One region of the Bacillus seohaeanensis genome, then DNA from elsewhere that is predicted to be linked to it. Evidence: riboswitches for the same ligand, from Rfam matches in the RefSeq annotation. Region 1 holds a riboswitch; each other region holds the start of a gene.

Region 1 (7,549 bases):
GAGAAGATGTTAGATTCGACATCTATAATGGCAAAAGGAATGGCGGAATGGGCTACAAAGGAATGGCGGATAAAGACCGAAGAGGATTTAGATGATTATACATTCTACGTTGCGGGTCTAGTAGGAGTAATGTTAACGGATATTTGGAAATGGTATGACAATACCGAAACAGATAAGAATCTTGCAATAGCGTTTGGACGTGGTTTGCAGTCTGTCAATATTCTTCGCAACCATACGGAGGACATGAGTAGGGGGGTAAGCTTTTTCCCTGATGGCTGGGAATTAGAACAGATGTTTCGTTATGCCAGACGTAACCTAGCATTGGCCGACGACTACGTAAAAGATATTAAAACGAAGACAATCCTAAACTTCTGCGAAATTCCGCTAGCCCTCGCTCATGGTACGCTTGAATCTTTAACAGAAGGAAAAGAAAAAATGAGTAGAGCTGATGTAACCAAAGTAGTGGATCAAGTAGTAGGTAAATAATGAATAAAAAACAAAACTCTAAGCATTATTTTAGAGTTTTGTTTTTTTTGACCGTATCAGGGAAGGGACAAAGGAGTCAGGTTCCTTCTTCTATTTGTAAATACCGCGCAATAAAATCGATGATACTAGATACCGTATGATAAAATAGTAGAAGGGGACAGTGGTCTCAATCTATCTCCCTTTCCTAGCTCGAGAGCATTGCTAGTAATAAAGCACGTTTACTTTATTACACTTTATGCATGTTTCATAATTTAGATTCCCTTGAAAATGGTGATCACATTTTCTTTGGGTTTCCTTTACATGCTTTTTCAATAAAGCAATTTCGGTCTCCAATTGATAAATTTTCTCTTCAATTTCTCGGATTTCCAATTTTATGACCTCCCTTGCAGGTTATTGATATATATTTCTACCGGATTTTTTAAACTCCTCAGCCTTTTCTTTCAATCCTTTTTCAATAGCTTGCTGTGTATCTAGCTCGTTATCCTTTGCAAAATTACGAATATCTTGTGAAATTTTCATGCTACAAAACTTTGGTCCGCACATGGAACAGAAGTGAGATGTTTTTGCTCCTTCTGCAGGCAATGTTTCATCATGATATTCCAAAGCACGCTCAGGATCTAACGATAAATTAAACTGATCCCGCCAACGAAATTCAAAACGAGCTTTTGATAAGGCATCATCTCTTTTTTGTGCTCCTGGGTGTCCCTTCGCCAAGTCAGCAGCATGAGCAGCAATTTTATAAGTGATAACACCATCGCGAACATCATTTTTGTTAGGTAGACCTAAATGTTCTTTTGGCGTTACATAACACAGCATTGCTGTTCCATACCAGCCAATCATTGCAGCTCCGATTGCAGATGTAATGTGATCGTAACCAGGTGCTATATCGGTTGTAAGTGGTCCAAGTGTATAGAATGGAGCTTCTTGACATACCTCCAATTGTTTATCCATGTTTTCTTTAATGAGGTGCATTGGAACGTGTCCTGGTCCTTCAACCATTACTTGAACATCATGCTGCCAGGCTATTTTGGTTAATTCCCCCAAGGTCTCTAGTTCTGCAAACTGAGCTTCATCATTTGCATCATGGATTGACCCTGGGCGCAAACCATCCCCTAGAGACAATGCAACATCATACATTTTCATAATTTCACAGATTTCTTCAAAATGAGTATATAAAAAGTTTTCCTTATGATGGTAGAGGCACCATTGTGCCATAATAGATCCGCCGCGTGATACAATTCCTGTCAAACGCTGAGCTGTTAAAGGGACATATCGTAAAAGAACGCCAGCATGGATGGTGAAGTAATCTACACCTTGCTCAGCTTGTTCTATTAGGGTATCACGATAAACTTCCCATGTAAGGTCTTCAGCAACACCTTTCACTTTTTCAAGGGCTTGATAAATAGGAACAGTACCCACAGGAACAGCTGAATTTCGAATAATCCATTCTCTTGTCGTGTGAATATTTTTCCCAGTTGATAAATCCATAATATTATCAGCTCCCCAGCGAGTCGCCCATGTCATTTTTTCAACTTCTTCTTCAATAGAAGATGAAACAGCTGAATTTCCAATATTCGCATTAATTTTGACATGGAAATTACGTCCTATTATCATGGGCTCAGACTCAGGATGATTAATATTAGATGGGATTATAGCTCTTCCTTTTGCAACTTCTTCACGTACAAATTCAGGCTTCATATTTTCTCTTAAAGCTATAAACTCCATTTCAGGGGTGATAATTTTCTTCTTTGCATAATGAAGTTGTGTCACAATACAGTCTTTCTTAGCACGCAGTGGTTTTCGATTTAAACGAGGGAACAACTTATGATTGGCACGTGGGTCATTTTCATCTTGATAGCCATTATCTTCAGGCTTAATTTTGCGTCCTTCGTATTCTTCAACATCAGTGCGTTCATGAATCCATGTATTTCGAAGAGCAGGTAGCCCTTTTGTAATATCAACTGAATAATTAGGATCCGTATAAGGTCCACTAGTATCATAGATCCGAACTGGTGGGTTTTCACTCTCGCCAAAGGTACCGGTTGTTGGACTTAGTTCAATTTCACGCATTGGCACCTTAATATCGGGTCTTGAGCCTTCTACATAAACTTTTTTGCTTCCTGAAAAGTTGGACATGATGGAAATGTTTTGTTCATTTAATGAGGTTGTTGACATAAAATAAATCTCTCCCTTTTAAATTTTTAAAAGACGAGATCTAGAACATAACAGAGGTAGTTTTAAAACAAATGAAGCACATAAAAAAGCTGAATCCATTAGTAATAAACGGACCCAGCTTGACTATGTAGAAGTAGTTTTACATACTTGTGAATTTCTAACTTCCCTACGCTGGCATGATCCAGATCAGGTCCAAAGAGTCAAGAAACTTTAGCGCGTTTCTTTCTCAGCCCAACTTATTGGACTCCCCTAGTTATTGCTATTAAGTTTACATTCATTAGTATACATGAGTTTGAACGAAAGTGAAATAATATTTTAAAAATATAGAAGGTATACACAAAAAAACTGGTGTTATCTAACTGTGGAGTTTTTGGATCCCGGTCCATACGGATGTCCTTTATTAGTGGATTTGGATGGGAACTAACTAAGAAGCAAAGGGACGATTCTTCTTTTGGTTCAGCGAGGCTAGAGGGTCGTCTCTGTGTTTTCAATATTTACTAAAAATAAAAAATAATTGTAATTTTTCTAAACATTTGATATGTTTGAAAAGAAAATTGAATAGTTGTAGAAACAGGTGCAGCAAAATGAATTTCATTTTAACTGCTTAAAAGGGAAGTTCGGTTAGATTCCGACGCTGTCCCGCAACTGTATTTGGGAGCGATTCGAAAAAACCACTGTTTTCATTATTACGAAAATGGGAAGGTTCGAAAAGCGATGATCTTAAGTCAGGAGACCTGCCTGTTTTAGCAAACATCAATACCTACGCGGATAGGAGGTGTTAAGTGCGAGATAGTAGAGCGTGTTTTTCATTTTTGCCATCAACATGCTTATTTAAATATTCATTCGTACCTTAACAACTTCTTATGAGGAAGTTGTTTTTTTATTGGCTAGAAAACTGTAAACCATTCGTATGTAGATAATTTTTAAACAAGAACCGTTTACGTTTAGCTGCCGTACTCAGCCTACTTAAGCTCGCATTATCTAAAGGAAAACGTGCTCTTTCTTTGCTTTTTGCTTGGAGGGGCTAATAAAGGCGTTTGCACAATTGTTCTTGGACTATTCAGGAGACGCTCACTTTATAGGAGGACACCGTTGTTTGGATCAGTGAATTACTTTACCAATTCTTTCAAAATATGCATAATGAACAATTTCAATTTAGACGAGTCTTGTTCAATCGATGAAAAATGGACACTATTGAAAGCAGAAATACAAGAAGTAACAGAGGGACAGCCTGAAAAAGAGATTTATATGCAAAATCTTGAAAGGGCTTACTTCGAAGTGAAAGTGGAACTGTTAGGATGGGAGGATGAAAAGGATGGAAACTGAAGTGAACTATTTTCCAGGTCTTGAGGGTGTGATTGCTTCTAAAACAAACATCTCATTTCTTGATACGGTACAAGGGGAAATTGTTATAAAAGGCTATGATTTGATTAAGCTTTCTCAGACGAAAGAATACTTAGATATTGTTCATCTTTTACTGGAAGATACGCTTCCTAATGAACTTGAAAAAGCATCTGTATTAGAAAAGCTAAAGAAGGAATATGACATTCCAGAAAAGTTATTTACGATATTCAATCTATTGTCAAAGCAAACTCATCCGATGGATGGTCTTCGTACAGGAATATCTGCACTTGCCGGCTACGATAAGCATATTGATGATCGCTCGTTACAGGCAAATATGGACCGAGCCTATAATCTGCTAGGGAAAGTTCCAAACATTGTAGCAAATAGTTATCGAATCATTAATGGAAATGAACCTATTCACCCACTCCAAGATCTATCTTATAGTGCTAATTTCTTTTATATGCTTACAGGGAGAAGGCCTTCTCCACTCGAAGAAAAGATATTTGATCTTTCTCTTGTTTTATACAGTGAGCACGAGCTACCTAACTCGACATTTACAGCTAGGGTGATCGCGTCTACACAGTCCGATTTATATGGAGCCCTGACTGGAGCAGTTGCTTCATTAAAAGGAAATTTGCATGGTGGTGCAAATGAAGCAGTTATGTACATGTTAAATGAGGCTGATACTGTTTCAAACTTCGAAGAAATGCTAATGAAAAAACTGTATAACAAGGAAAAAATTATGGGATTTGGCCATCGAGTATATATGAAAAAAATGGATCCAAGGGCACTTATGATGAAAGAGGCATTGAAGCAATTATCTGATGTCAAGGGTGACTATAATCTTCTTCAGATGTGCGAAGCTGGAGAAAAAATCATGGAAAGAGAGAAAGGGCTTTATCCAAATCTAGACTACTATGCAGCACCTGTTTACTGGATGCTAGGAATTCCTATTCCATTGTATACACCAATTTTCTTCAGTTCAAGAACGCTCGGTCTTTGTGCACATGTCATTGAACAGCATGAAAATAACCGGTTATTCCGACCACGTGTACTTTATACAGGAGAACGCCGTACCCTCACCAACTAATGGTTACGTTTGAAATGAATATCGATAGAAGGGGAAGATAGTTGTGATTAAAATGAATGAGCAAACAAAAGTAGACACTTTATTAGAAGAAATTGCGGATTATGTACTGCATAAGGATATTACAAGCACGGAAGCTTATGAAACAGCTCGTTATGTTCTGCTCGATACACTAGGTTGCGGAATTCTTGCATTAAATTATCCAGAATGCACAAAGCTGATGGGACCGATTGTGCCGGGGACAACCGTTCCAAACGGAAGTCGGGTTCCAGGTACATCATTTGTACTCGACCCTGTTCGAGGAGCATTTAACATCGGGTGTATGATTCGTTGGCTCGATTACAATGATACTTGGCTTGCTGCAGAATGGGGACACCCATCAGATAATCTTGGTGGTATATTAGCTGTCGCTGATTATGTAAGTCAGGTTCGTCTTGGCAAAGGGGATAAGCCTCTAACTGTACGAGAAGTTCTCGAAATGATGATTAAAGCACATGAAATTCAAGGAGTGCTGGCATTAGAAAACAGCTTAAACCGAGTTGGCCTTGATCATGTACTATTTGTCAAAGTTGCAACGACAGCCGTTGTTACAAAGATGTTAGGGGGAACGCGTGAAGAAATTATTAATGCTTTATCTCATGCATGGATAGATAATTCTAGTTTACGAACTTATCGACATGCCCCAAATACTGGGTCACGCAAGTCATGGGCTGCAGGCGATGCAACAAGTAGAGGTGTCTATTTAGCAATGACCGCTCTTAAGGGAGAAATGGGCTACCCTACGGCTCTTTCCGCACCAGTCTGGGGCTTCCAAGATGTTTTATTTAAACAGAAAGAATTAAAACTTGGACGAGATCTTGATTCATATGTTATGGAAAATGTGTTATTCAAAGTATCATATCCAGCGGAATTTCATGCTCAAACTGCTGCAGAATGTGCTGTTAAGCTTCACCCGCAAATCAAGGATCATTTGGGCGAAATTGACCGAATCACGATTACTACTCATGAATCAGCTATTCGAATTATTGATAAGACAGGCCCGCTGAACAATCCTGCTGATCGCGATCATTGTATACAGTACATTACTGCTATTGGTCTATTAAAAGGAGATATAAGAGCAGAGCATTATGAAAATGAAACGGCATCAGATGAGCAAATTGATCAATTAAGAGACAAAATGGATGTTGTAGAAAATAAACAATATAGTCTTGATTACCTAGACCCGAACAAGCGCTCAATCGCCAATGCGATTCAAGTTCATTTTAAAGATGGAACTTCTACTGAAAAAGTGGAATGTGAATACCCACTAGGTCACCGTTTCCGTAGAGAAGAGGCTATCCCAGAAATTATTAGTAAATTTTTAAATAACTTAAAAACGCATTATCCTAGCAAGCATCAAAAACAAATTGAAGAAATTTGTTATAACCAAGAAAAACTGGAAAATATGCATGTAAATCAATTTATAGAATTGTTCTTACTATAATAGGAGGTCTAACATATGGCTTGGATTGTAGATAAAGAGTTAACTCAGAAGGAGCTTGCAGAACAATTTTACAAGTTACTTTCGACTTCAGACATTTTACAAGTTCCAGGTGCTCATGATGCAATGGCTGCATTAGTTGCAAAGAATGCAGGATTTTCCGCTCTGTATTTGTCTGGCGCAGCCTATACAGCAAGCAAAGGACTGCCTGACTTAGGAATTGTTACTTCATCTGAAATGGCCGATCGTGCGCGAGACCTTGTGCGTGCTACTAATCTACCATTATTAGTAGATATCGATACCGGCTTTGGTGGAGTCCTTAATGTCGCTCGTACTGCAAGAGAAATGGCGGAAGCAAAAGTCGCAGCTGTTCAAATCGAAGATCAGCAGTTACCTAAGAAATGTGGGCATTTAAATGGTAAGCAACTCGTCTCAACAAAAGAGATGATACAAAAAATTAAAGTCATAAAAGAGGTTGCACCATCCTTAATGGTAGTGGCTCGTACAGATGCTCGAGCGGTTGAAGGACTAGATTCCGCAATAGAGAGAGCTACTGCATATGTAGAAGCAGGAGCGGATGTTATTTTTCCAGAGGCACTTCAGTCAGAGGAAGAGTTCCAGCTGTTTTCAGAAAAAATAAAGGTTCCTTTGCTTGCGAATATGACAGAATTCGGAAAAACACCTTACTATACTGCAGAAGAATTTGCGAGTATGGGAATCAAAATGGTGATCTATCCAGTAACATCCCTACGTGTAGCAGCAAAAGCGTATGAAAGGGTGTTTCAGCTTATAAAGGAACAGGGAACCCAAAAAGAAGATCTTGCAGCGATGCAAACGAGAAAGGAATTGTATGAGACAATTTCCTATTACAAATTTGAGGATTTAGATAGTGATATTGCAAAAACACTTTTAGTGGAAGAAGAGAAATGATAGGCAAGTAGAGGAAAGAAAACTCTTTCCTCTACTTGCTATAGAGA
Region 2 (7,549 bases), on a different contig from region 1:
AAAACGATTATGTTACAAACGATGTTGCAATATAATACTCCGCCTGAAAAAATTGGAAAAGTTTATGCGGTACATGGTCTTTTTACAACAATCTTATTTGGTATTACTATCGCTATTGCTGGATGGCTAATGGAAAAAACAAGTGTATCAGCACTATTTCTGTTCGCAGCACTGGTGTCGATGGTATTGTTGCTACCGTTACGATTTATGAACAGCAAAACAGCGTACCCTTCTCTCGTGCGTTAATACATTAATATGGTTGGGGATAGCTACCAATTATCATTAAATGGAGTTTTTCCTCATATAGTGTTTTAAGGAGACTAGACAAGGGGGATGCATATGAAACCGGAGGAACAAAAGCAACTCGAACGAGCAATAAGCGAAATAACCGAGATAGCCTCAGGGTTTGGCCTGGATTCTTATCCGATGAGATATGAGATTTGTCCTGCAGATATTATTTATACATTTGGTGCATATGGAATGCCGACTCGTTTTTCCCATTGGAGCTTTGGAAAACAATTTTATAAAATGAAGCTCCAGTATGATTTAGGGTTAAGTAAGATTTATGAACTCGTAATCAACTCTAATCCTTGTTATGCCTTTTTATTAGACTCTAATTCATTAATTCAAAATAAGCTTATTGTTGCCCACGTACTAGCCCATTGTGACTTTTTCAAAAATAATATTCGATTTGAAAACACGAAACGTGATATGGTGGAAAGTATGGCAGCTACAGCAGATCGAGTGCGGCAGTATGAGATTGATCATGGGAAGCAGGAAGTAGAAGCTTTTCTTGATGCTGTATTGGCGATAGATGAACATATAGATCCTTCTTTAATGCGTCCAAAGCTTTCGTGGACAATGGACGATGTGGAGTGGGAGGAGGAAGAAGCACCACGGGTTACTCCGTACGATGATTTATGGTCTCTTGATGATAAACCAAAAGACCGACCAAAGAAAAAGGTAAAGAAAAAATTCCCGCCGCAGCCTGAAAAGGATGTTCTCCTTTTCATAGAACAATACAGCAGGGAACTAGAAGACTGGCAGCGGGACATTTTAACAATGATGAGAGAAGAAATGCTCTACTTCTGGCCACAGCTTGAAACAAAAATCATGAACGAGGGCTGGGCATCTTATTGGCATCAGCGCATCATTAGAGAAATGGATTTAACGAGCGGTGAAGCTATTGAGTTTGCTAAACTAAATGCAGGTGTTGTTCAACCATCAAGAACAGGCATCAATCCCTATTACCTTGGTGTGAAAATATTTGAAGATATCGAAGAGAGATACAATAACCCTACAGATGAAATGAAAAGGATGGGGGTTCGGCCAAACTCAGGTCGTGAAAAGATGTTTGAAGTAAGAGAAATTGAATCGGATATTTCTTTTTTACGAAATTACTTAACAAAAGATCTTGTGACGAGAGAGGATATGTACCTTTTCCAAAAACAAGGGAAAGATTATAAGATTGTTGATAAGGAATGGAAAAAGGTCCGTGACCAGCTTGTTAGTATGAGAGTCAACGGTGGTTTTCCTTATATTACAGTTAATGATGGCGACTATTTAAAAAATGGTGAACTATATTTGAAACATTGGTATGAAGATATCGAACTTGATCTGAAATATTTAGAAAAAGTTCTCCCTTATATTTATCAACTATGGGGACGCCCTGTTCATATGGAATCCGTTATTGAAGGAAGAGAAATGCTGTTTACGTACGATGGGCGTAGTGTGCAGAGAAAGTATTTGTAATGATAGCAGACATTTCTCAAGATAATTGCTCAGGTATTAAATTGTTTAGGTCTCAGTTGAGGCCTTTTTTCTTTGGCTGTTTTCAACTATTGTTACAAGCAATAATCTTTTAGAAAGGCTATTTTCGTAAAGTTTGTTGCTTTTTAACGGAAACTAAGTTTAACTTACTGAGTTGATTCTCGCTGCGGGCATTTGACTCCCTCTCTCCCCGCGGAAAGCGAGTATCCGTAGCGGAAATCAACGGACTAAATTTATAAGTAAAAACAATAATCTATGAGAAAAGAGCCTTTAGAAAACAGCCAAAGAAAAAAGCTGGCCCCATTCTTTGAGCCAACTTAAACTGTAAAAGTATTTATTATAAATTAAAATTATTCGACCGAGAAGCACTATAAGAATCCAGAAGTTTTGTAAAATGTAAAAATGAAAATTGAAAAATGGGACTTTGAATAAATGTATAGATAAAGGTGAAAATGAAAATCGGACCTCCCAGTAGCCAACCAATGATAAGAATGCTGCTTTCAAAAGCAATTCGTACTTTGCTTATAGACTGTCCTGTTAATTCCGAAAGGGAAAGCATAAATCCGTCACGAGGACCTGTTCCTAAGCCAGATGCGGAGTAAAGTCCACCACCGATTCCCATAATGATAATTGCTAAGATGAGAATAATTGCGTCTAGGTAGAGGCTAGAACGTTGGGGGAGAATATCCCAAAATAAATATAAATCAACTAGTGGTCCGACCATAAGACCATTTAGTATCGTTCCAATTCTGACATATTTACGATTTAGGAAGAGTGTGCCTGAAATTAATACACCGCCAACGATGAGATTCCAGGTTCCGATTGTCAGTCCCCATTTATCAAACAGAGCAATATTTAATACATCCCAGGGGTGAATTCCCAAGTACTGTACCTTTATTGCCATTGAAATTCCATAACTGAAAACAAGAATACCGATAACAAAAAATAAAAAACGAAGAAAGATTCTCATACTGCTTCTCCTTAAGAGGTCCGTCCCTCGTTGCTTTAACGCATTACCGTGTCTAGGGACGGACCTTTATAGTTCGTCAAAGCCATTGTCGATGTTGTTGACTTTGGTATATTGACGAGATTTTTGTTCGAAGAAGTCTGATTTACCCAAGTCAACTTCCTCATAAGCTTTTATCCATTTTAATGGATTGGTGCGGTAGCCTTCGAAAGGACGCTCAAATCCAAGTTGGTTACAGCGTACATTCGCATAAAACTTAATATAAGATTCGAGGTCATTCATGTGAATTCCTTCTATTTTAGTACCGATAATTTCATGAGCCCATTCTATTTCTAATTTTGCAGCTTCTTTAAAAGTGCTTGTTACAAAATCGGAAAGAGAAGGCGTATCGTATTCTGGATACTCTTTTAGCACTTCTTTGAAAATTTTAACAAACAAGTCCACATGAATTTGTTCGTCACGATTTATGTAATTAATCATCGTGCTCGTTGCGACCATTTTTTGATTTCTTGCCAAGTTGTAAAAGAAAGCAAAGCCAGAGTAGAAGAACAAGCCTTCTAAAATCACGTCATATACAATTGATTTCAATAGATTTTCTACACTTGCTTCCAGAGCAAAATGTTTATAGCCATTCGTCACAAAATCATTTCGCTTCCGAAGTATTTCTTCGTTTCTCCAAAATTCGAATACTTTATCTTGTTCGGATTTCGAAACGATACTAGATAATACGTAGGAATAAGAATGATTATGAATGACTTCTTGCTGTGCGAGAATAATCATTAAAGCGTTAATACTAGAGTCAGTAATATAATCTGCAACTTTACTAGCGTAATCTGTTTGAATACTATCAAGGAGTGCAAGCAGTCCGATAATTTTTAAAAACGACTCCTGTTCATCTTTCGTTAACTGACCAAATTGTTTCACATCTTGTGCCATATTAATTTCAAAAGGAGTCCAAAAGTTTGCGAGCATTTTTTTATATTTTGGATAAGTCCATGAATAGGCGACATCATCCCAATTCAATATGTTGGAGCTTTCACCGTTAATTATCTTTGTAGAGCGATTTGGCGCTGTTGCGTCCATGAGTACTCGTTTTTTTAGTAGTTCCTTCATATTCTTCACCTCGTATTAGCTTTTTTATATTAAATATTATTGTTGTTTTGATTGAACAGTTGAATATGGCTGTTTATTCAACTGTTCATTTAAAGCTGATATTCATCTGTTGAAATCAAGGCGAATATCAACTGTTGAATTAAACTTTAAAAAAGACACCGATCATAAAACATTAGCTTGCACACGAATCACAATCTTCTATATAACTTGAAGTCGAGCGGACATAATAGGTTGTTTTTAATCCACTTTTCCAAGCTTCAAGATGGAGATCTAATAATTCTTTCGCTTTAATTGTATTGACTACATAAAAGTTAAAAGAAATTGCTTGATCAATGTGCTGCTGTCTTGCGGCGTTTTGCTTAATGCTCCATTTCTGATTAATAAAATAAGCCGATTTATAATACCATGTAGTTGTTTCATTCAAGTCAGGAGCAGTGACAGGAATTTTATAATCTTTTTTCTCCTCTGAGTACATTTTGAAGAAAATAGGGTCTATACTCGCTGTGCTACCAGCGATGATGGAAGTAGATGCATTTGGCGCGACCGCCATCATATATCCATTTCGCACCCCGTACTTCTGAACTTTATCCTTTAATGAAGCCCAGTCGAGCAAACGAGAAGAGTCATCGTATCCTTTTTTCGTAAAATAAGTGCCAGTGTGCCAATTTGATCCCTCGAATAAAGGGTAGCTACCTTTTTCTTGTGCTAGTTTCATGCTTGCTTCGATGGTTAAATAAGCAATTTTTTCATAAAGTGTATCCGCATAGTCAACTGCCTCTTCGCTTTCCCATTTGATTCCCTTTAATGCAAGCAAGTGATGCCAGCCAAACGTACCTAATCCAATCGAACGATATTTTTCATTTGTCAACTTTGCTTGCAATACAGGAATTGTATTTAAATCGATGACATTATCTAACATTCTGACTTGTATTGGAATTAATTTTTCAAGTACATTTTCTGGGACAGCTCTTCCTAAATTTATAGAAGAAAGGTTGCAGACAACAAAATCACCAGGGGTTTTGACGGTAATAATTTTTCCGTCTGATGTGTACTGCTCGTCCACGGTAGTCGGACTTTGGTTTTGGGTAATCTCGGTACAAAGATTAGTGCAATAAATCATACCTTGATGATGATTCGCGTTTTGGCGGTTGACTTCGTCTCGGTAAAACATGAACGGTGTACCGGTTTCAAGCTGGCCCTTCATAATTCCTTTTATAACCTCAATTGCAGGAACCTTTTCTTTCGAAAGAAGAGGGTTATCGACACATTCCCAATAACGAGCACGAAAATCTCCATCTCCTTTTTCAGCATCATAAAAATCCTCCAAACTGTAGCCCATTACTTTTCGTACTTCATGAGGATCGAAAAGATACCAATCTGCTCTTGCTTCTACTTGCTCCATAAATAAGTCCGGAACACATACGCCCGTAAACAAATCATGTGTTCTCATTCGTTCATCCCCGTTATTCAATTTCGAGTCGAGAAAGAGGAAGATATCTTTATGCCAAACATCTAAGTAGACGGAGATTGCTCCTTTTCGCTGACCAAGCTGATCAACGCTTACTGCTGTATTATTTAATTGCTTCATCCACGGAATCACACCAGACGAAATGCCTTTAAATCCTTTAATATCACTCCCACGGCTTCGGATTTTGCCAAGGTAGACACCTATTCCACCACCTGATTTTGAAAGATTGGCGATGTCGGTATTACTGTCGTAGATACCTTGGAGACTATCATCGACCGTATCGATAAAACAACTAGAAAGCTGTCCATAACTTTTCCCCGCATTTGCTAATGTAGGAGTAGCAACTGTCATATATAAATTACTTAAAGCCCAGTAAGCGTCTTTAACAAGTGAAAGACGTGATTCTCGAGGTTCATTCATCATAAGGGTTACGGCAATCATCATGAATCGTTCTTGTGGCAACTCATAGGTGTTTTTTTCGTGATCCCGGGCAAGGTAACGGTCCGCTAATGTTCGCAATCCAATGTATGTAAAAAACTTATCTCTATTAGGAACAATCATATCCCCAAGCTCATGCAGCTCTTCTTTTGAATATTTTTCTAAAATAATAGGATTATATATTCCATTGTTTGTTAGTCGGACGATTAATTCATAAAAGCATCCATAGTTTTGATTAGCCGGATAGTTCCTATTAATCGCAGCCTCTTTGTACAGTTGTTGCATATAGATTCTTGAACAAACATACGTCCAATCAGGCTCTTGCTCGGAGATATTCGCTAAACCTTCAAGCAGTAAAAGATTATTGATTTGCGATACCGTATACGATTTTTGGGATTCAATTGTGGTAATGAGTCTAGAGATATAATCATCTGTATTCAGCGTAGGAAAGTCCGCTGCAGCACTTTTTATAAAAGACGTTAATTTTTCTGGTGAAAAGAGTTCTTCTTTCCCGTTTTTTCTTTTAATAATGGTTGTTTCTAATTTAATACTCATTATGTTTCCTCCTTTTTTGTACTAGAAGGGGAAGAATAAAATAAAAAAATCCACTCCTGGAAGTAGGGTGGATTTAAACGATACTTTACATAGAGATAGAAAGTAATCTGTGAAAGTATCGTCTCATTATCTCAATCCCCGAAGAATAAGAAACTTTGTAAGAAACAGGCAGGTCTCCTGACTTGTGATCATTCTACTTTGGAACCTTCCCATATACGATATGTATACAGTGGATGAACCATTTCGTCACACTTACAGTTGCGGGGACAGTTCTGGAATTACACCAGATTCCCTATTAAGCCGTACTCGGCACCTTTTCTTACTGTTATAAAAAACAATATTTAGTTGCATGTGTTGTTTTGTGACACTATATATAGTGAATTTCCTAATATAGAATATAGTAAACGATAGAAATTGATATTTCAATACTTTACATTTGCTTCTTAATCGTATATGAACGTTCATAAAATGCATCTAATACAATGGAAAAAGAGGCTGGGACAAATGTGCTCTAGGTGAATAAAAAAACGAACTAATTCTTTCATTTGAAGGCGAATTAGTTCGTTTTTTTTATAAGTCTTCATAAAACTTGTTGTTCTTTTTAACTTGTTCTAGCTGTTGATTGGAGTGCAAGACGAAGACTCCTGCGGGAAAAGCGGAACAGGTGAGACCCCGCAAGAGCGCAGCGCATGTCTAGCTCCAGCGGCTAACTCGCTATGAAAAAGATGAAATACCCTAAAGGCAAAAAGCGCCTTTTGGGTATTTCCCTATTTTCTTCGCGAGCAAAACGAGCCGCTTCCGCTTTTCTCGGAGGCTCACCGACCGCCCGCGGAAAGCGAAGTCTTGACACGGAAATCAACAGCGGTGTGTAACAGTGATTACTAAACAATTTAACCTGACATTGTTCGTCTTTAGGGGATAGTACTTTAGTTATGTCCCAGCCTCTTTTAGCTTTATGAATCCAATTTAATCCCGATAAATTTCATTTCGGTCATATCTTCAATTGCATATTTAACCCCTTCTTTGCCAATGCCACTCTGTTTGACACCACCGTATGGATGATTATCTTGGCGGTAAGTGGAGATTTCATTAACCCATACTCCACCCATTTCTAATTGGTCTGCTACACGCATCGCACGATCGATATCCTTTGTGAAAACCCCTGCTTGTAGCCCGTAAATGGAATCATTCGAAAACTTAATAACTTCCTCTTCACTATCAAAAGGAATGACCGATAC
Region 3 (7,549 bases), 350 kb from region 1:
ACTACTAAATCCAAAAAGATAATTGGCTATTGTAGAGTGAGTTCACCTAAACAAAAAGGTGATCTAAAAAGACAGATTCATAACGTCAGTAGTTATATGATTGCAAAAGGCTATCAATACGAAATCATCCAAGATGTTGGAAGTGGAACGAACTACAATAACAAAGGGTTGAATCAACTAGTGGATTTGATAACCAATTCAGAAGTTGAAAAAGTTGTTATCCTCTATAAAGATAGACTAGTTCTATTTGGCTTTGAATGGATTGAAAATCTTTGTAATAAATTTGGTACAGTCATTAAAGTCATTGACAACACCGAAAGAACCGAAGAACAAGAACTTGTAGAAGATTTCATTCAAATCGTTACGGTTTTTAGTTGCAGATTACAAGGAAAAAGAGCACATAAAGCTAAGAAGATGATGAAGGAGTTGGTAGAGGATGATACTAGCGAAAAAAGTTAGATTACTACCTACTAAAGAACAAGAGCAACAGTTATGGAAATCTGTTGGTACAGCAAGGTGGGCCTTTGAATAAGCAGCAGGAAAACTACAAACAAGGCGGTTCATTCCTTTCGAATTTTGAATTACGAAAAGAATTGACGGTCTTAAAGCAAACAGAAGAGTTTAAATGGCTATATGAAGTATCAAACAACATTACAAAACAAGCCATCAAAGATGCATGTGATGCTTATAAGAAATTTTTTAAAGGTCAATCAAAACTGCCTAAATTTAAAAGTAGACGAAAATCAAAAGCGTCCTTCTACAATGACACAGAAAAATTAAAAGTAAAGAAAAAGCTTGTTTTAATTGAAAAGGTCGGTTGGATAAAAATAAAAGAACAACTCCCCATGGGTGTGAAGTACACAAATCCACGAGTTAGTTTCGATAAAAAGTACTGGTATATTTCCGTTGGGATTGAAACAGAACTTGATCGAGTTGAACTAACAGATAAGGTCATAGGAATCGATGTTGGAATTAAAGAGTTAGCTGTTTGTTCTAGTAGTCAAAAGTTTAAAAACATTAATAAAACGAAAGAAGTAAGAAAAGTTGAGAAACGTTTACGTCGGTTGCAACGAAGCGTATCTCGAAAATATGAAATGAATAAGGAGGAAAACCATTTTGTCAAAACAAGCAATATTATAAAAATTGAAAAGAAAGTGCAACACCTACACAGACGATTAACCAACATTAGAACCAACCATATTCACCAAGCTACGAACGCTATCGTGAAAACCAAGCCTAGCAAAGTAGTGATGGAGGATTTGAATGTAAGTGGAATGATGAAAAATCGTCATTTGTCCAAGGCTATAGCGAACCAAAAACTATATGAATTCATTCGCCAAATAAAATACAAATGCGAGAAATATGGCATTGAATTCATGCAAGTTGACCGTTTTTATCCATCTTCTAAAATTTGTTCGTCATGTGGGGAAATCAAGAAAGGTTTAAAACTCTCCGATCGTACTTATTCATGTGATTGTGGTTTAAAGATTGATCGTGACTTGAATGCAGCTATCAATCTAGCTAACTTTGGAAAATTGACAGTTTAGCCACTTCCAAGACACTGTTAATATGTACGGTTCGTTGTACCGGAATTTACGCTTGTGGACTGTCACAACAAACGAGAGTAGCTTCGGCAAAATCGGACAGGTGGAAACAAGAAATAAACAAAACTTATAGATTTTTATAGGTTTTTGGCAACGGACTATACTCATGTCGTTCATTTACATCACATCGAAGATTCGTCGGAAAAATATATTTGGACACCAGTACATCCATCAAACGAAAAACACATTGAACCTAGCTCTATAAAAGATTATATTAGAGAATTTGGTTCACAGGAGAATACAAAACTAATATTAGAACACACACCTCATCGAGTACCATCGAAACATTTTGTTTTAGAGGGAATTAATTGGATAAAAGATACCTTAGATAACAAATAAAGGGTCTCCGAAATAGAGACCCTCTCGACCACATAAGAAAGTACGAAAATCATTTCAACTTTTCATCTTCCCCTTTTTGAACAACCACATATTTTCCTTTTCGATCCGCTTTTAGCGCAATAAACGATTTAACAATGGAGTAACCGAGAATGACTACGCAGATTAACAAGTGAATAGGGAATAATAGAGTATCTTGGAGATGGAAATTACCGGTTCTATTCGCAATATAGAGAAGCAGTAAAGCTAATAGGACATACATGCCACATAAATAAAGTGGGGAAGACCACATCAACTGAACACCTTCTACAATAAAGAAAGCGAGTGAACCGAGCCAAGCCATTGTAAAAAAGAACGGAACAATATTCATCAACTGTGCTCTGTTTGCAAAACTGCTAGCCCAGCCGTCCATAAGTTTTGCGAATCCATTAGGATACATTCGCATAGAAATTGCCCGGTAACCGCTTTTCGCTTCTATAAAAACACCGCTTTTTCTTGCGTGCTTAGAAAGGGAGAGATGTGCTGCCATTGAACCTTTTGTTGTTTCATGACCACCCAAAACAAAATAATCTTGTTTTGCACATATAAAGCATTGTTCAAATCCTCCAGCGGGACCTGAAATCTTCGAAAATACATTTGTGACACCAGATGCAGCAAGAATAATCATATGAAGTAGCATGGAGAGTGTTTCATACCAATGTTTTACATAATGATATGGATGAATGGTTAAAACACCTCTATTTTGCTGTTTCTTGTATGCTTCTGCTATTCGGAGCAATCCTCTTTTATCAAACCATGTATTACTATCAACGAATAGAAAAATGTCTCCATCAGCCTGTTGCGCTCCAGTCCAGTAGGCCCAATTTTTTGCTTGCCAGCCGGCAGGGAGTGGGGGCATAGCAATTACTCTAGCTCCCAATTGTCCCGCTATGTCTTTTGTTTTGTCCTCTGAATGATCATCAACAACAATAACTTCTAAAGGAGATACGATTTGTTCATTAATGCTTTTTAAAAAGGAGGTAATGTTTTTTTCTGCATTTTTTGCATGAATAATAATGGAGAATTTTTTCACAAGGTAATTATTTTGTAGTTGGACTCTTTTTTTTAAGACAGGTAATCTCATAAACAGGAAGATCGTAAGCGATATAGCAACTATCCACGAAATCATATAAATTCCCTTCCTTTTATACTGATATTATATTGTTGCCATTATATCCACTTTTCGAGGAAGTAATACGTTTTTTTCTTGGGAAGGGTCCTGGTTTAATTTTTTCCCTTACTAATTTTGATTTCAAGAACTGAGTTTAGGCAAATTAAAAGAAGGTGAGCTTAGTGCTCCCCCTCTTCCCTTTATTCATTACCTTATAAATTTTCATTTTGTTGCCCAATTTCCCCTTCAGCTAAGTAGTTATTGGCATCTTCCTGCTTTTTATGCTCGGCAACAGAGTCGCCAGGGTATGGGTCCTCTAGGTTAACATATTGAGAAGGACCGGGCTCCACTGATACTTCATCTTGGTTTGGTAATTTTATTGATGTTACGCTCTTTTGCTTATCCATTGTAAAACTCCTTTCCATTCTTAACGTTTAGTACAAGTATAGGCAGATAGAATTTAAGCTACTTGCACAGTTGTTATTTCTAGTATGGATGAAGGAGGCCTCTACTATTCTTCTAACGCTTTATTTTCCCCAATTGTCTTTGATAAACTCATCACGACCGGACTGAGCACGATCGGTTTTATATTCGTCAGGGCTTTTCTTGTAAAAGTCCTGATGATAATCTTCGGCAGGATAAAACTTTTCAGCATTAAGGATTTTTGTAACAATTGGTTTCTTGAACCGACCACTTTTGCTAATTTCATCTCTAGTTTCCTCAGCAAGACGTTTTTGCTCTTCATTATGATAAAAAATGGCTGTCCGATATTGGGGTCCACGGTCTTGAAATTGACCTTCATCATCTGTAGGGTCTATTTGTGGCCAATATAATTCAAGCAACTTTTCATACGGGAAAAGTTCTGGGTTAAATGTAATTTGAACCACCTCGTAGTGACCAGTTTCTCCAGTTTTCACTTGCTCATATGTAGGGTTATCGACATGTCCGCCTGTATAACCCGAAACAATACTTATTATTCCTGGCAATTCATCGAAAGGCTTTACCATACACCAAAAACATCCACCGGCGAATGTAGCCAATTGTTTATTCTCACTCATAATATATCCCCCTAAAAACAAAGATTCAAAAAATCTTCCACTTAGTCATATTTCAGCTAAAATTCAGATATTTCAACTGATTTTACCACTATCCTAGGATACATGACAACTAAATGGTATTAAAATTTTTATTGAGAAAACAGCCGATTTATTATAAAATAGCAATTAACTAAAAAAGTTTTCTAGGGTTCCGTAATCTCAAATGATTAGTCTGGTCCGAGAGAAAACGCACAGATTTTATCTGTGACACGGAGGGATAAAAGCCCGGGAGATGTATCTACTTGATATGTCTCTCGGGCTTTTCCGTTGTTATAAGGTGAGGAATGGAGGACTTAAAATGAATAAAAATTGGATTATCGTATTTTTTGCCGCTTTTTTTGAGGTGTTTTGGGTAGTTGGATTAAAGCATGCCAACTCACTTTTAGAATGGGCGGGAACGGTTATCTCAATAGTCATTAGCTTTTACGTGTTGATTATCGCTGGTCGTAAATTGCCTGTCGGTACAGTGTATGCGGTTTTTGTTGGATTAGGGACGGCAGGAACCGTTTTAACAGAAATGCTTTTCTTTGGTGAACCGTTGAAAATTGGAAAAATCGTTTTGATTTCCGTACTACTTATTGGCGTAATTGGCTTAAAATTAGTTACTGATGATCCTGTTGAGGAAGGGGAAAACGTATAATGGCTTGGATTTCTTTAATAGTTGCCGGTCTCTGTGAAATGACCGGTGTGGCGATGATTAATAAATGGAATAATGATCATAAATGGCATTCACTAGTGTTCTTAGTGGTTGGATTCGGTGTTAGTTTTCTTTGTCTTACTTTTGCGATGGAAACATTACCAATGGGAACAGCCTATGCGATTTGGACAGGAATAGGAGCAGCGGGCGGGGCGGTACTCGGAATGGTCTTATATGGAGAATCGACCGATTGGAAAAGAATCTTTTTTATTGCACTGATACTTTCATCAGCAATTGGATTAAAGCTAATAGGTTAGAAGTTTTTCTGAAAAAGTGATTCCATTCGACGAGAATCTCATGTATAATCCAATTGACGGAAAATTTTATAGCATATGGAAATAGGTGAAGCAGTCCAGCAATATCTGCTTCACAATAGGGAAGTTGGTGAAAATCCAACACGGTCCCGCCACTGTAAATGGGAGCAAGCTGTGAATCCACTGTACAAAAAGTATGGGAAGGAGCAGCAAGCAATGACCATAAGTCAGGAGACCTGCCTGTTTCTTTTTTAGCACCAGTACTACGAGGATAGGAAGGTGTAATTTGCATACATACAGATAAGGGCTGAAACGCTTGCATGCATCTTACACAACATCTCCATTTACTGGAGATGTTTTTTATTTCATTCAAATTGGGGGATTAACAAATGAAAAAGTTTTACTCGTTATTTTTGACTTTATTGTTAGTTTTAGGTGTGCTCGCTGGTTGCGGTCAATCAGAGGATGGGACAAAAGATACTGGAACAAGTGGAGAAAAAACGGAACAAGCTGATGGAAACAAAGAATCTGCATTTCCTCTAACGATAACGGATGCGGTTGACGAAGAGGTCGTTATTGAAAAACAACCCGAGAAAATTATCTCCCTTGTTCCTAGCAATACAGAAATTGCTTATGAATTAGGTTTAGGAGAGAAGATTGTTGGAGTTTCTGATAATGATAACTATCCGGAAGAAGTAACGGAAAAAGAAAAAGTTGGCGGAATGGAATTTAATGTTGAAAAAGTTATTAGCCTGTCACCAGATTTGGTACTAGCACATGAGTCTGGTGTATCCTATGCAAAAGAAGGGTTTAAGCAATTACGTGAAGCGGGCATCCCAGTATTTGTAGTCAAAGAAGCTACAAACTTTGATGAAACTTTCGAAACGATTGAAACAATAGGCAAAATAACTGGTACAACGAAAGATGCTGAAGAAATTGTCACAACAATGAAGGAAGATTTAGATGCAATAAAAGAAAAAGTTGCTTCTGTTACAGAAAAGAAAAAAGTATATGTTGAAGTTTCTCCCGCTCCGGAAATTTTTACAACAGGGAAAAACACTTTCATGGATCAAATGCTGACAACTATTAACGCAGAAAATGCCGTTTCAGATCAAGAGGGATGGGTACAGATGGACCAAGAGGCAGTCATTGCACTTAATCCAGATGTTATTATTACAACGTATGGTTTCTATACTGAAAACCCGAAACAACAAATCATGAGCCGTGACGGATGGCAGGATATGAAAGCTCTTAAAGAAGAACAAATATATGATGTTCATTCTGATTTAGTAACAAGAACAGGTCCTAGGCTTATCGAAGGAGTAGAGGAGATTGCCAAAGCAGTTTATCCAGAAGTTTTTGCAGAATAAAAAATGGATAACATATGGATTAGCTTTAGTCTTTCTCGTACTATCACTATTAGCTGGGATCTCTATTGGAACCATTTCCGTTCCATTTCGTGATACAATTGTTATCATTGGTGCAAAAATATTCCGTTTTGACCTTCCTGAATCAATTGATACGATGTACACTAATATCGTTTACGCGATTCGATTACCTCGTGTATTATTGGCCTTTATTGTAGGGGGCTCTTTGGCAATTGCCGGAGCTTCCTTCCAAGGGCTTCTAAGAAATCCGCTAGCTGATCCATATACTTTAGGTGTTTCTTCCGGAGCTTCTGTTGGAGCAGTTTTAACACTGTTTTTTCAAATAAGCCTTCCGGTTATCGGAATGTTTACACTTCCATTTTTAAGTATTGTTACATCTATTATTACTATTTTTCTCGTATTATTTTTTGCACAAAAAGTAGAAAGATCGATGAAAATTGAGACGATCATTTTAACTGGTATTATATTTAGTTCATTTTTAGGATCATTCATTTCGTTAATGATTGCGTTAACTGGAGAAGAGTTGCGGCAAATTATCGGCTGGCTACTCGGAAGTGTTTCAATGCGTGGTTGGGATTATGTAATTATTATTATCCCATTCTTTATTATCGGTGTTATTATTTTATTGATGAATACAAAAGAGCTAAATGGAATGAGTTTTGGAGAGGAACATGCACATCATCTCGGAATTTCCGTTGAAAAAAGAAAACTTGTCATTTTGCTTGCTGGCTCGATTTTAACCGGGGCAGCTGTTGCTGTTTCAGGAACGATTGGGTTTGTGGGTCTTGTTGTTCCACATTTTATTAGAATACTAGTCGGCCATGACCATCGTCATCTACTGCCATTGTCAATTATCACGGGCGGTGGGTTTTTAGTACTAGCAGACCTTATTTCGCGTACAGTTATTGCACCTACAGAGCTTCCAATCGGAGTTATTACAGCATTAATCGGGGCTCCTATTTTCGGATATATTTTAATAAAGAAGAGAGGTGCCTAAATGATATCTGTTCAACAGTTAACAGC
Region 4 (7,549 bases), on a different contig from region 1:
ATTCTTCTTTAACAATATAAGGAATCGTTAGCTCCCTTCCTAGTGCCTTGACTAGTGAAAGAGGCAAATGTAACAATTTTCATATTCAGTTTTTATCTCCTTACAAAAATGTAATAATTAATTTCCTTCCAATTCAATCTTAGGTGTAGTAATATGTGGTTTTGCAGGAATACGCACAAACAAAGGAGAGTATAGATGGACGAAAATAAAGTACAATATGAATTTTTAGCGGATGACCCTAGTTTTAAGGTAAAACCAGTTATTATCTCCCTCATTATTGGTGCCTTTTTTGCGATTTTGAATGAAACATTATTGAATATCGCGTTAACAACCTTAATGAAAGAGTTCAGTATTTCTACTGCAACCGTACAGTGGATGGCGACTGGGTTTATGCTTGTAATGGGAATATTAACACCAGTTTCCGCTTTAATGCTTCAATCGTTTACAACGAGGAAAATGTTTATGGGAACGATGACGGTGTTTACGATTGGTACCGTAATATGTGCGATGGCACCGACATTTTCTATTCTTCTTGCGGGAAGATTGCTGCAAGCGGTTGGAACAGGGTTTTTAATCCCAATCATTTTTAATACATTTTTATTAATTTTCCCACCAGAGCGCCGCGGTGCCGTGATGGGAACAGTTGGACTTGTTATTATGTTTGCCCCGGCTATCGGTCCAACATTATCAGGAATTATTGTCGAACATTTAGGATGGAGATACCTATTTATTACGGTTATTCCATTTGCTCTTTTCTCCATCGCTTTTGCCTTTAAGTATTTGCAAAATGTTGGTGAAGTGACAAAGCCGAAAGTTGATGTCCTTTCCATTCTTCTTTCTACGTTAGGATTTGGTGGCGTTGTATTAGGTTTCAGCTTTGCTGGAGAAGGAGATGCAAGTTTTCTTGAACCGAAAGTTTTATTGCCAATTGTAATTGGCGCTGTATCATTAGTTTTATTTACAATCCGCCAGTTAAGACTAGAAGAACCTATGCTAGATGTAAGAGTATTTAAATACCCGATGTTCACACTAGCCGTTGTTTTATTTATCATTATCATTATGTCGATGTTTTCATCAGAAATTATTTTACCGATGTATATGCAAGGGCCATTAGCACTTTCCGCAGCGACCGCAGGGTTAGTTTTACTTCCAGGAAGTTTGTTGAATGGGTTAATGTCGCCAGTTATGGGAAAACTTTTCGATAAGTTCGGTCCACGGAAGTTAATGATCCCGGCAACATTCTTGCTAACAGGGGTTATGTTTGTATTAAGTCGAGTCGGAATTGATACACCTATTTGGGTCATAATCGCCTGTTATATCGTATTAATGCTTTCCGTTGCAGCGATTATGATGCCAGCGCAAACAAACGGATTAAACCAGCTGCCAAAACGATTGTATCCTCATGGAACGGCGATTATGAACACGTTGCAACCTGTGTCTGGTGCAATCGGGGTGTCTGTGTTTATTAGTATCATGACAGGAAGACGGCAAAGTTACTTGGAATCCTCCGCAACCCCAACGGACCCAGAAACAATAACTCAGTCATTCGTGGCTGGAGTTGAGCTTGTTTACCTTATCGCGCTAGGTTTTGCAATTGTCGGCTTTGTTGTATCGTTATTTGTAAAAAAAGCAACACCGGAAGATATAGCAGATGAGCAAGTTGTAACAGAGCAAGAACCTGTTCAATAAAAAACAGATTGTATTTAAAGGTTTCTACCTATATGATTAAATTAACGTTTACTTTATTGTAACTATTTTCATACCCCAATAAATATGGTGTCTACTATAGACTTAATAGGGAATCTGGTGAAAGTCCAGAACTGTTCCCGCAACTGTATGTGCTGACGAAATAAGAGAATCCACTGTCCGAGCAGGATGGGAAGGTCTTAGAGTAGAAGGAAGCACAAGTCAGGAGACCTGCCATATTTATGACGTGTTATCTTCTTCGGGAGTTGGGAAGATAGAACAAAGGTAGTTTACTAGGCAGGTAGTTTATCTCATTTGTCTATAATTTATCAATGTTTTCTCTTCCCCATCCTCTTTTTGAGTGATGGGGATTTTTGTTGGAAGAGAAACTATTACCCTCTCCCTCTCAAAAAAATTAGGAAATGAGGGATTAATGTCATGGAGAAGCTATCGTCAAATGATTCTAGAACAATCCAAACAAAACTAGTATTACCCCCGGATACAAATCATATGGGAACAATTTTTGGAGGCACAATATTGGCCTATATTGATGAGATCGCTGCAATATCCGCTATGAAACACAGTAAAATGGTCGTTGTCACCGCTTCTATCGACACAGTCAACTTCTTATCATCTGCAAAAGTTGGTGATATTTTAACGTTGGAAGCCTTCGTGATTTCTACTGGGAGAACATCAATGGAAGTGTATGTAAAAGTCGAGTGTGAAAACTTAAAAATGAGGTCGCGAACACTCACCACCACCTCAATTCTAACAATGGTGGCCATAGATGACGATGGAGCTCCAAGTGAGGTGCCAGGTGTTATCCCTCAAACAGAAGAAGAAAAAGAACTATTTGAAGATGCAAAAAAACGAAGGGAAAGACGTCTACAAATGAATAAGTAAACAAAAGGTCCGTCCCTCAGCACTTTAAAGCGGTAAGGGACGGACCTTTCACCTGTTTGAAACGGAAGAAATGTACTTTTTATAGGATAATTTCCATGTTCATTTATAATTCATTGAACCAAAAATATTTCTATCCTTTTTTCCACCATTTTTCGTATATACTATTTTTAGGAAGCTATATATGTTATATAAGAAGTGTACACATTTGGCACAACTATATGTACAGCTAGTGAAAGTTTCACTGAAGGAGCATAATTAATGGATATTTTAGCTATTTTATTAGGTGTTTTATTTGTTCTCAACGTAGCATTTGCTGCTGTTGTCATCTTTCTCGAAAGAAAAGATGCAGGAGCAACATGGGCTTGGTTGATGGTACTTTTGTTCATACCATTACTAGGATTTATCATGTATCTTATATTCGGACAAAACTTAAGTCGAAAACATTTATTTGAATGGGAAGATATTAATAAAATTGGAATTGAGGGGTTGATAGCAGAGCAAATAAAGCATCTCAAAAACCACGAGTTTCCTTTTAGAGAAGAAGCAACTTATAAGCATCAAGACTTAATATATATGCATCTAATCAACAATGGAGCAGTACTTACGCAAGAAAATTCAGTGGATATCTTTACCGATGGGAAAGAAAAATTTGACTCCTTATTAGCAGATATCGACAAAGCTGAAAATCATATACATCTGCAATATTATATTCTAAAAAAGGACAAACTTGGAAAAGGTATTGTTGATAAGCTTACGGAAAAAGCAAAACAAGGCGTCAGGGTCAGAATACTGTATGATGAAATGGGTTCTAGAGGAACAAGAAAAAAATTCTTTCGGGAGTTTATCGCTGCCGGTGGAGAAGTTGAAGTATTTTTTCCATCACGAATTCCCTTTATTAACCCAAGGATTAATTACCGAAATCACCGGAAACTTGTAATTATTGATGGTAAAGTCGGCTATGTCGGCGGATTTAATATCGGAGACGAATATTTAGGCTTAAATAAGCGATTTGGTTACTGGCGGGATACACACTTGAGAATTATCGGGCGGGCAGCACTAGCGATGCAAACTCGTTTCATACTTGATTGGAATCAGGCAAGCCGTTACAAGATTGCCTATAACACCCGCTACTTTCCGCAACACCATTTTGAAGGGAATGCCGGCATTCAAATTGTCACCTCTGGCCCTGATTCGGAATGGGAGCAAATAAAAAATGGATATATAAAATTGATTACAAGTGCGAAAAAGTCAATTTTCATTCAAACACCTTACTTTGTTCCAGACGCAAGCTTATTAGATTCATTAAGGATTGCCGCCCTTAGTGGAATTGATGTACGAATTATGATTCCTAACAAGCCTGATCACATGTTTGTATATTGGGCCACGTTCTCTTATATCGGCGAACTTTTAAAAGCAGGAGCGAGAATTTTCATTTATGAAAATGGATTTATTCATGCGAAAACGATCGTCGTCGATGATGAGCTTTCCTCTGTCGGTACCGCCAATATCGATGTAAGAAGTTTTAGGCTAAATTTTGAAGTAAATGCGTTTATCTATGATCGTCTTATTTCTAAGAACCTAGGTGACATCTTTGAAAACGATCTTCACCTAAGCCGTGAGCTTACAATTGAAGAATATCAAAAAAGAACATTAAAAATCCGTCTCAAAGAATCCGTTTCACGTTTGTTGTCACCGATTTTGTGAGTAAAAAGCAGCGGGGCATTACCGAATCCCGCTGCTTTTTACTGTATTCCTACCAATTTTCCTGATTCTACAACCTTAATTACAAACTTTCTCTCCCCTAGATTCCCTCCCTAAATGGACTTTCGCTTGTATCTAGCAACTTCTAACATCCTTGTTATTGGACAAACCTTTTGATATTTTAGACACTCTTTCCTATTTTCCGGACACTTTTCCAAGTTATTTGGACAAATAATCCGTTTTTTCAGACAAGCAATCCTTTTCACACTTAGCATCCTCATCTAAATATAGCCCACCACTATACAACCCAACCATTTTCGATGCATAATAGAAAGAGATATTTATCAGAGTATAACTTAGAGGAGTGAGGGCAATGAGCGTACATAAGGAAATATCCGCCCATTCTACAAAACAGCATCAAATCGCTAAGCAGTTTTGGGCATTAGATCAACAGCGGGAGCTTTATATAGAGGAAGCCGTTTCTCTATGCAAAGAAGGGAAAGAGTTTACCACAGATTCTATTAATTTAATTTCAAAAAGAATTAATGAGTTAGCAAAAAATGGCGTTGCTCCTACAAGGAAGTTTGTAACGCCTGAGATGGTACACGAATACGTACAAAAATTAGAAAAATGATTAAAGGTAAAACAATGCCTGGATCAGTCCCGATATCTGATCTTGCAGCACTAGGCATAAAATAGGCGAAAAAGGGAAATGACTTTAAACGTCAATTCCCTTTTTTGTAGTAACCATTATTCTTTTTTCTCATTTCTTCGTTTCCATTCATGCAGCAAAGAAGTCTCTTTATTGTGATCTAATCCTGCTTTTAGATCTTGAACGTCTCTCGCATTATGCCAATGCCATATATCTTCAATTGTTTCCACCGGTCTACGGAAGGTAAGGCCCTTATTGGTTGCTTTTAGAATATCAGCTAAAATATAACCGGCTGGATACTCATCATTTATTGGTACCCATAGCGGAAGCTCCGTAAACGGCTGCACACCTTGTTCGATAAGGAAGTCACTTCCAACCCAATCGATTTTCGTTGAATGGGTGGAAGTCCATTTATCGAGTGTATCAATGAGCTCCCCCATCGTATAATGCTCACTAGGTCCTGTTACATTATATGTGCCCGTTTCCTTCTTTTCTGCCATGTTTAAAGTCCATGTAACTAAATCACGGACATCTACCCATTGGACCTCTCTTGTTCCCGTACCAGGCACAAGGATTTCTCCACCTCTCGAAAAGCGGTCTACCCAATATGTGAATCGGTCTGTCGTATCATAAGGACCAACGATTAACCCTGGGCGAATAATAAGATTCTTGTCAGGGAGCTCACTTGTAACCACTTCTTCACAGAGAGCCTTAAGCGGACCATACGTCTCCCCTGTTACTTCTTCTATCTGCTCGTTCTCCAGTTTCCCTACCGGATCTCCTTCCGCTCTTCTTCCTTCTCGAAAATCTTTATAAACGGAAATGGATGAAATAAACACGTAATGACCGATATTCCCTTTTAAAGCCTCAATAGATTGCTCTACTACTCTAGGAACATACCCACTCGTATCGATAACAATATCCCATTGCTTTCCTTTTACGCTTTCTAAATTGCCATCCCGGTCTCCAATTAATTTCTCCACCTCTGGATAAAGCTCTGTATTTGTCTTTCCTCGATTAAATAACGTAACGTCAAAGCCTCTTTTTAATGACTCTTCTGTAAAATGCCTGCCAACAAACGATGTTCCACCTAGTATGAGAATCCTCATTGTACATTCTCCTTAATGGACTCCTTGTCCGTTAGTGTAACTTTACATACATATGCTTTTTCTGCTTCAAGAATACCAGCTTTACGTTTATCTTGTTCGTCGAACGAGACCGAAGAACTACTATTTTTTCATTTGTTCCATCCCATGTATGCAGGTATCCCACTATGAACATCTTTTCCATCTTAGTTATTAGCTAAACTCTTCAGAAATCCTTCTTTTTCATACAAAAAAAGTGCCCTCTACCATTCTATGACCTGTAGAGGACACCCATTATTGTTTTAAGGAAGTTAAATAAAAAATATATTTTTTATTTAACTGGATGCTTTTACATATGCTATTGTTTGATTTTTCTCCTCCTTCATTAACACAAAGCAAAGAAGAACACCAATGAAGGAAAGGAGGGCAAAGAATAAATACACAGCATAAATACTGAAGTTTTCCATTACAAATCCCCCAACAAAAGTACTGAACCAGTTCCCCAACCCGTTTCCAATTGCCGAGTAAATAGTAACGGCCGTTGCGGTAATATGAGCAGGAGTGATATCCCTAATATATTGCAACCCCGCAGGAATAAATAATCCAATTGCCAACCCTTGCATAACGGAAGAACCGTACACAAGCCATAAACTTGGTTCTGTAAAATAAAAGAGCCATCTGATAAGGGAAGCAGCTCCCGCAAGTAATGCCACTGTTAGTAAGCCGAACCTGTTTATCCAGTTTCCAGCCAATCTCATAAATGGCACCTCCGATAGTACCGCTATCAAAAACGCCAACCCAATTCCAGCATATGTTCCACCAGAATCTTCTACAAACAAACCAAAATACGTATTATTTGCAAGGTTGGGACCAAACACTAGAAAAGTAACTGCCAAGAATAAAAGAAACCTTTTTATTTTAAACAGCTCTTTTATCCCAGCTTTTAAATCTAATTTTACCGTTGCTTTCTCTTTAGGAAACCCAATAGATATAAATGCTGCAATAACCAAACAGGCAAAGAAGGAGTAGAAAATAATCGTCGGACCGATTGCCCCTTCTGAAAACCGCCCCATTAAAAAAACTGCCAATCCAAAGCCTAATGAACCATAAAGCCTAATATTGCCGTAATCATACCCTACTTTACTTGTATACTTTAAGCTAATACTATCTGAAACTGGAATAATCGCACTTTGAAAAACTGCTACTAAAAAAGCGACAAGAAAAAAGCCAATATAATTTCCTACTGGTAAATATCCTAGTGCAAACACTCCTGCTAAAAAGGTCGTAATCCCAAGAACCAGTGTAGGTCGATTTGTTTTGTCACTCACCATCCCCCAAAGTGGCTGGAAAAAGATCATCACAATGGGCCCAATCGACATAATCGTCCCTATTTGCGAACCACTAAGATGCGCTACTTCACTTAAATACACACTTAATAATGGAGTAAGACTTCCGACACCAAAAAAGGTAAGTAAATAAAAGCCTTTTAATGTGAAAATCTGGTTACGATTAGATTTATTCA

Evidence for each region. Region 1 has a riboswitch for cobalamin ahead of ACFSUL_RS17115 (hypothetical protein). Riboswitches for the same ligand answer to the same signal wherever they lie in the genome.
Region 2: it holds a riboswitch for cobalamin, as region 1 does, so the genes downstream of both, ACFSUL_RS19840 (ribonucleoside-diphosphate reductase subunit alpha) here and ACFSUL_RS17115 (hypothetical protein) in region 1, are expected to answer to the same signal.
Region 3: it holds a riboswitch for cobalamin, as region 1 does, so the genes downstream of both, ACFSUL_RS15435 (ABC transporter substrate-binding protein) here and ACFSUL_RS17115 (hypothetical protein) in region 1, are expected to answer to the same signal.
Region 4: it holds a riboswitch for cobalamin, as region 1 does, so the genes downstream of both, ACFSUL_RS00525 (acyl-CoA thioesterase) here and ACFSUL_RS17115 (hypothetical protein) in region 1, are expected to answer to the same signal.

What each region holds. Positions count from the first base shown of each region.
Region 1 covers NZ_JBHUMF010000031.1:763,846-771,394, reverse strand. The annotation lists gene ACFSUL_RS17130 (squalene/phytoene synthase family protein) at 1-486, shown strand, start outside; gene ACFSUL_RS17125 (serine protease) at 688-855, opposite strand; gene thiC (phosphomethylpyrimidine synthase ThiC) at 877-2,661, opposite strand; TPP riboswitch at 2,808-2,922, opposite strand; cobalamin riboswitch at 3,217-3,417, shown strand; gene ACFSUL_RS17115 (hypothetical protein) at 3,754-3,987, shown strand; gene mmgD (citrate synthase) at 3,977-5,095, shown strand; gene prpD (2-methylcitrate dehydratase) at 5,148-6,575, shown strand; gene prpB (methylisocitrate lyase) at 6,591-7,502, shown strand.
Region 2 covers NZ_JBHUMF010000033.1:1,416-8,964, reverse strand. The annotation lists gene ACFSUL_RS19860 (MFS transporter) at 1-246, shown strand, start outside; gene ACFSUL_RS19855 (SpoVR family protein) at 340-1,752, shown strand; gene ACFSUL_RS19850 (YczE/YyaS/YitT family protein) at 2,108-2,740, opposite strand; gene ACFSUL_RS19845 (ribonucleotide-diphosphate reductase subunit beta) at 2,807-3,850, opposite strand; gene ACFSUL_RS19840 (ribonucleoside-diphosphate reductase subunit alpha) at 4,023-6,311, opposite strand; cobalamin riboswitch at 6,462-6,642, opposite strand; gene ACFSUL_RS19835 (aldehyde dehydrogenase family protein) at 7,265-7,549, opposite strand, start outside.
Region 3 covers NZ_JBHUMF010000031.1:415,439-422,987, forward strand. The annotation lists gene ACFSUL_RS15395 (IS607 family transposase) at 1-459, shown strand, start outside; partial or broken gene ACFSUL_RS15400 (RNA-guided endonuclease InsQ/TnpB family protein) at 437-1,547, shown strand; gene ACFSUL_RS15405 (hypothetical protein) at 1,692-1,943, shown strand; gene ACFSUL_RS15410 (glycosyltransferase family 2 protein) at 1,993-3,108, opposite strand; gene ACFSUL_RS15415 (hypothetical protein) at 3,303-3,497, opposite strand; gene msrA (peptide-methionine (S)-S-oxide reductase MsrA) at 3,618-4,148, opposite strand; guanidine-I (ykkC/yxkD leader) riboswitch at 4,320-4,421, shown strand; gene ACFSUL_RS15425 (DMT family transporter) at 4,486-4,827, shown strand; gene ACFSUL_RS15430 (DMT family transporter) at 4,827-5,141, shown strand; cobalamin riboswitch at 5,208-5,396, shown strand; gene ACFSUL_RS15435 (ABC transporter substrate-binding protein) at 5,528-6,508, shown strand; gene ACFSUL_RS15440 (FecCD family ABC transporter permease) at 6,471-7,523, shown strand; gene ACFSUL_RS15445 (adenosylcobinamide amidohydrolase) at 7,524-7,549, shown strand, end outside.
Region 4 covers NZ_JBHUMF010000001.1:98,382-105,930, reverse strand. The annotation lists gene ACFSUL_RS00530 (MDR family MFS transporter) at 196-1,689, shown strand; cobalamin riboswitch at 1,758-1,939, shown strand; gene ACFSUL_RS00525 (acyl-CoA thioesterase) at 2,125-2,589, shown strand; gene cls (cardiolipin synthase) at 2,848-4,293, shown strand; gene ACFSUL_RS00515 (YpbS family protein) at 4,664-4,924, shown strand; gene ACFSUL_RS00510 (NAD-dependent epimerase/dehydratase family protein) at 5,041-6,051, opposite strand; gene ACFSUL_RS00505 (MFS transporter) at 6,363-7,549, opposite strand, start outside.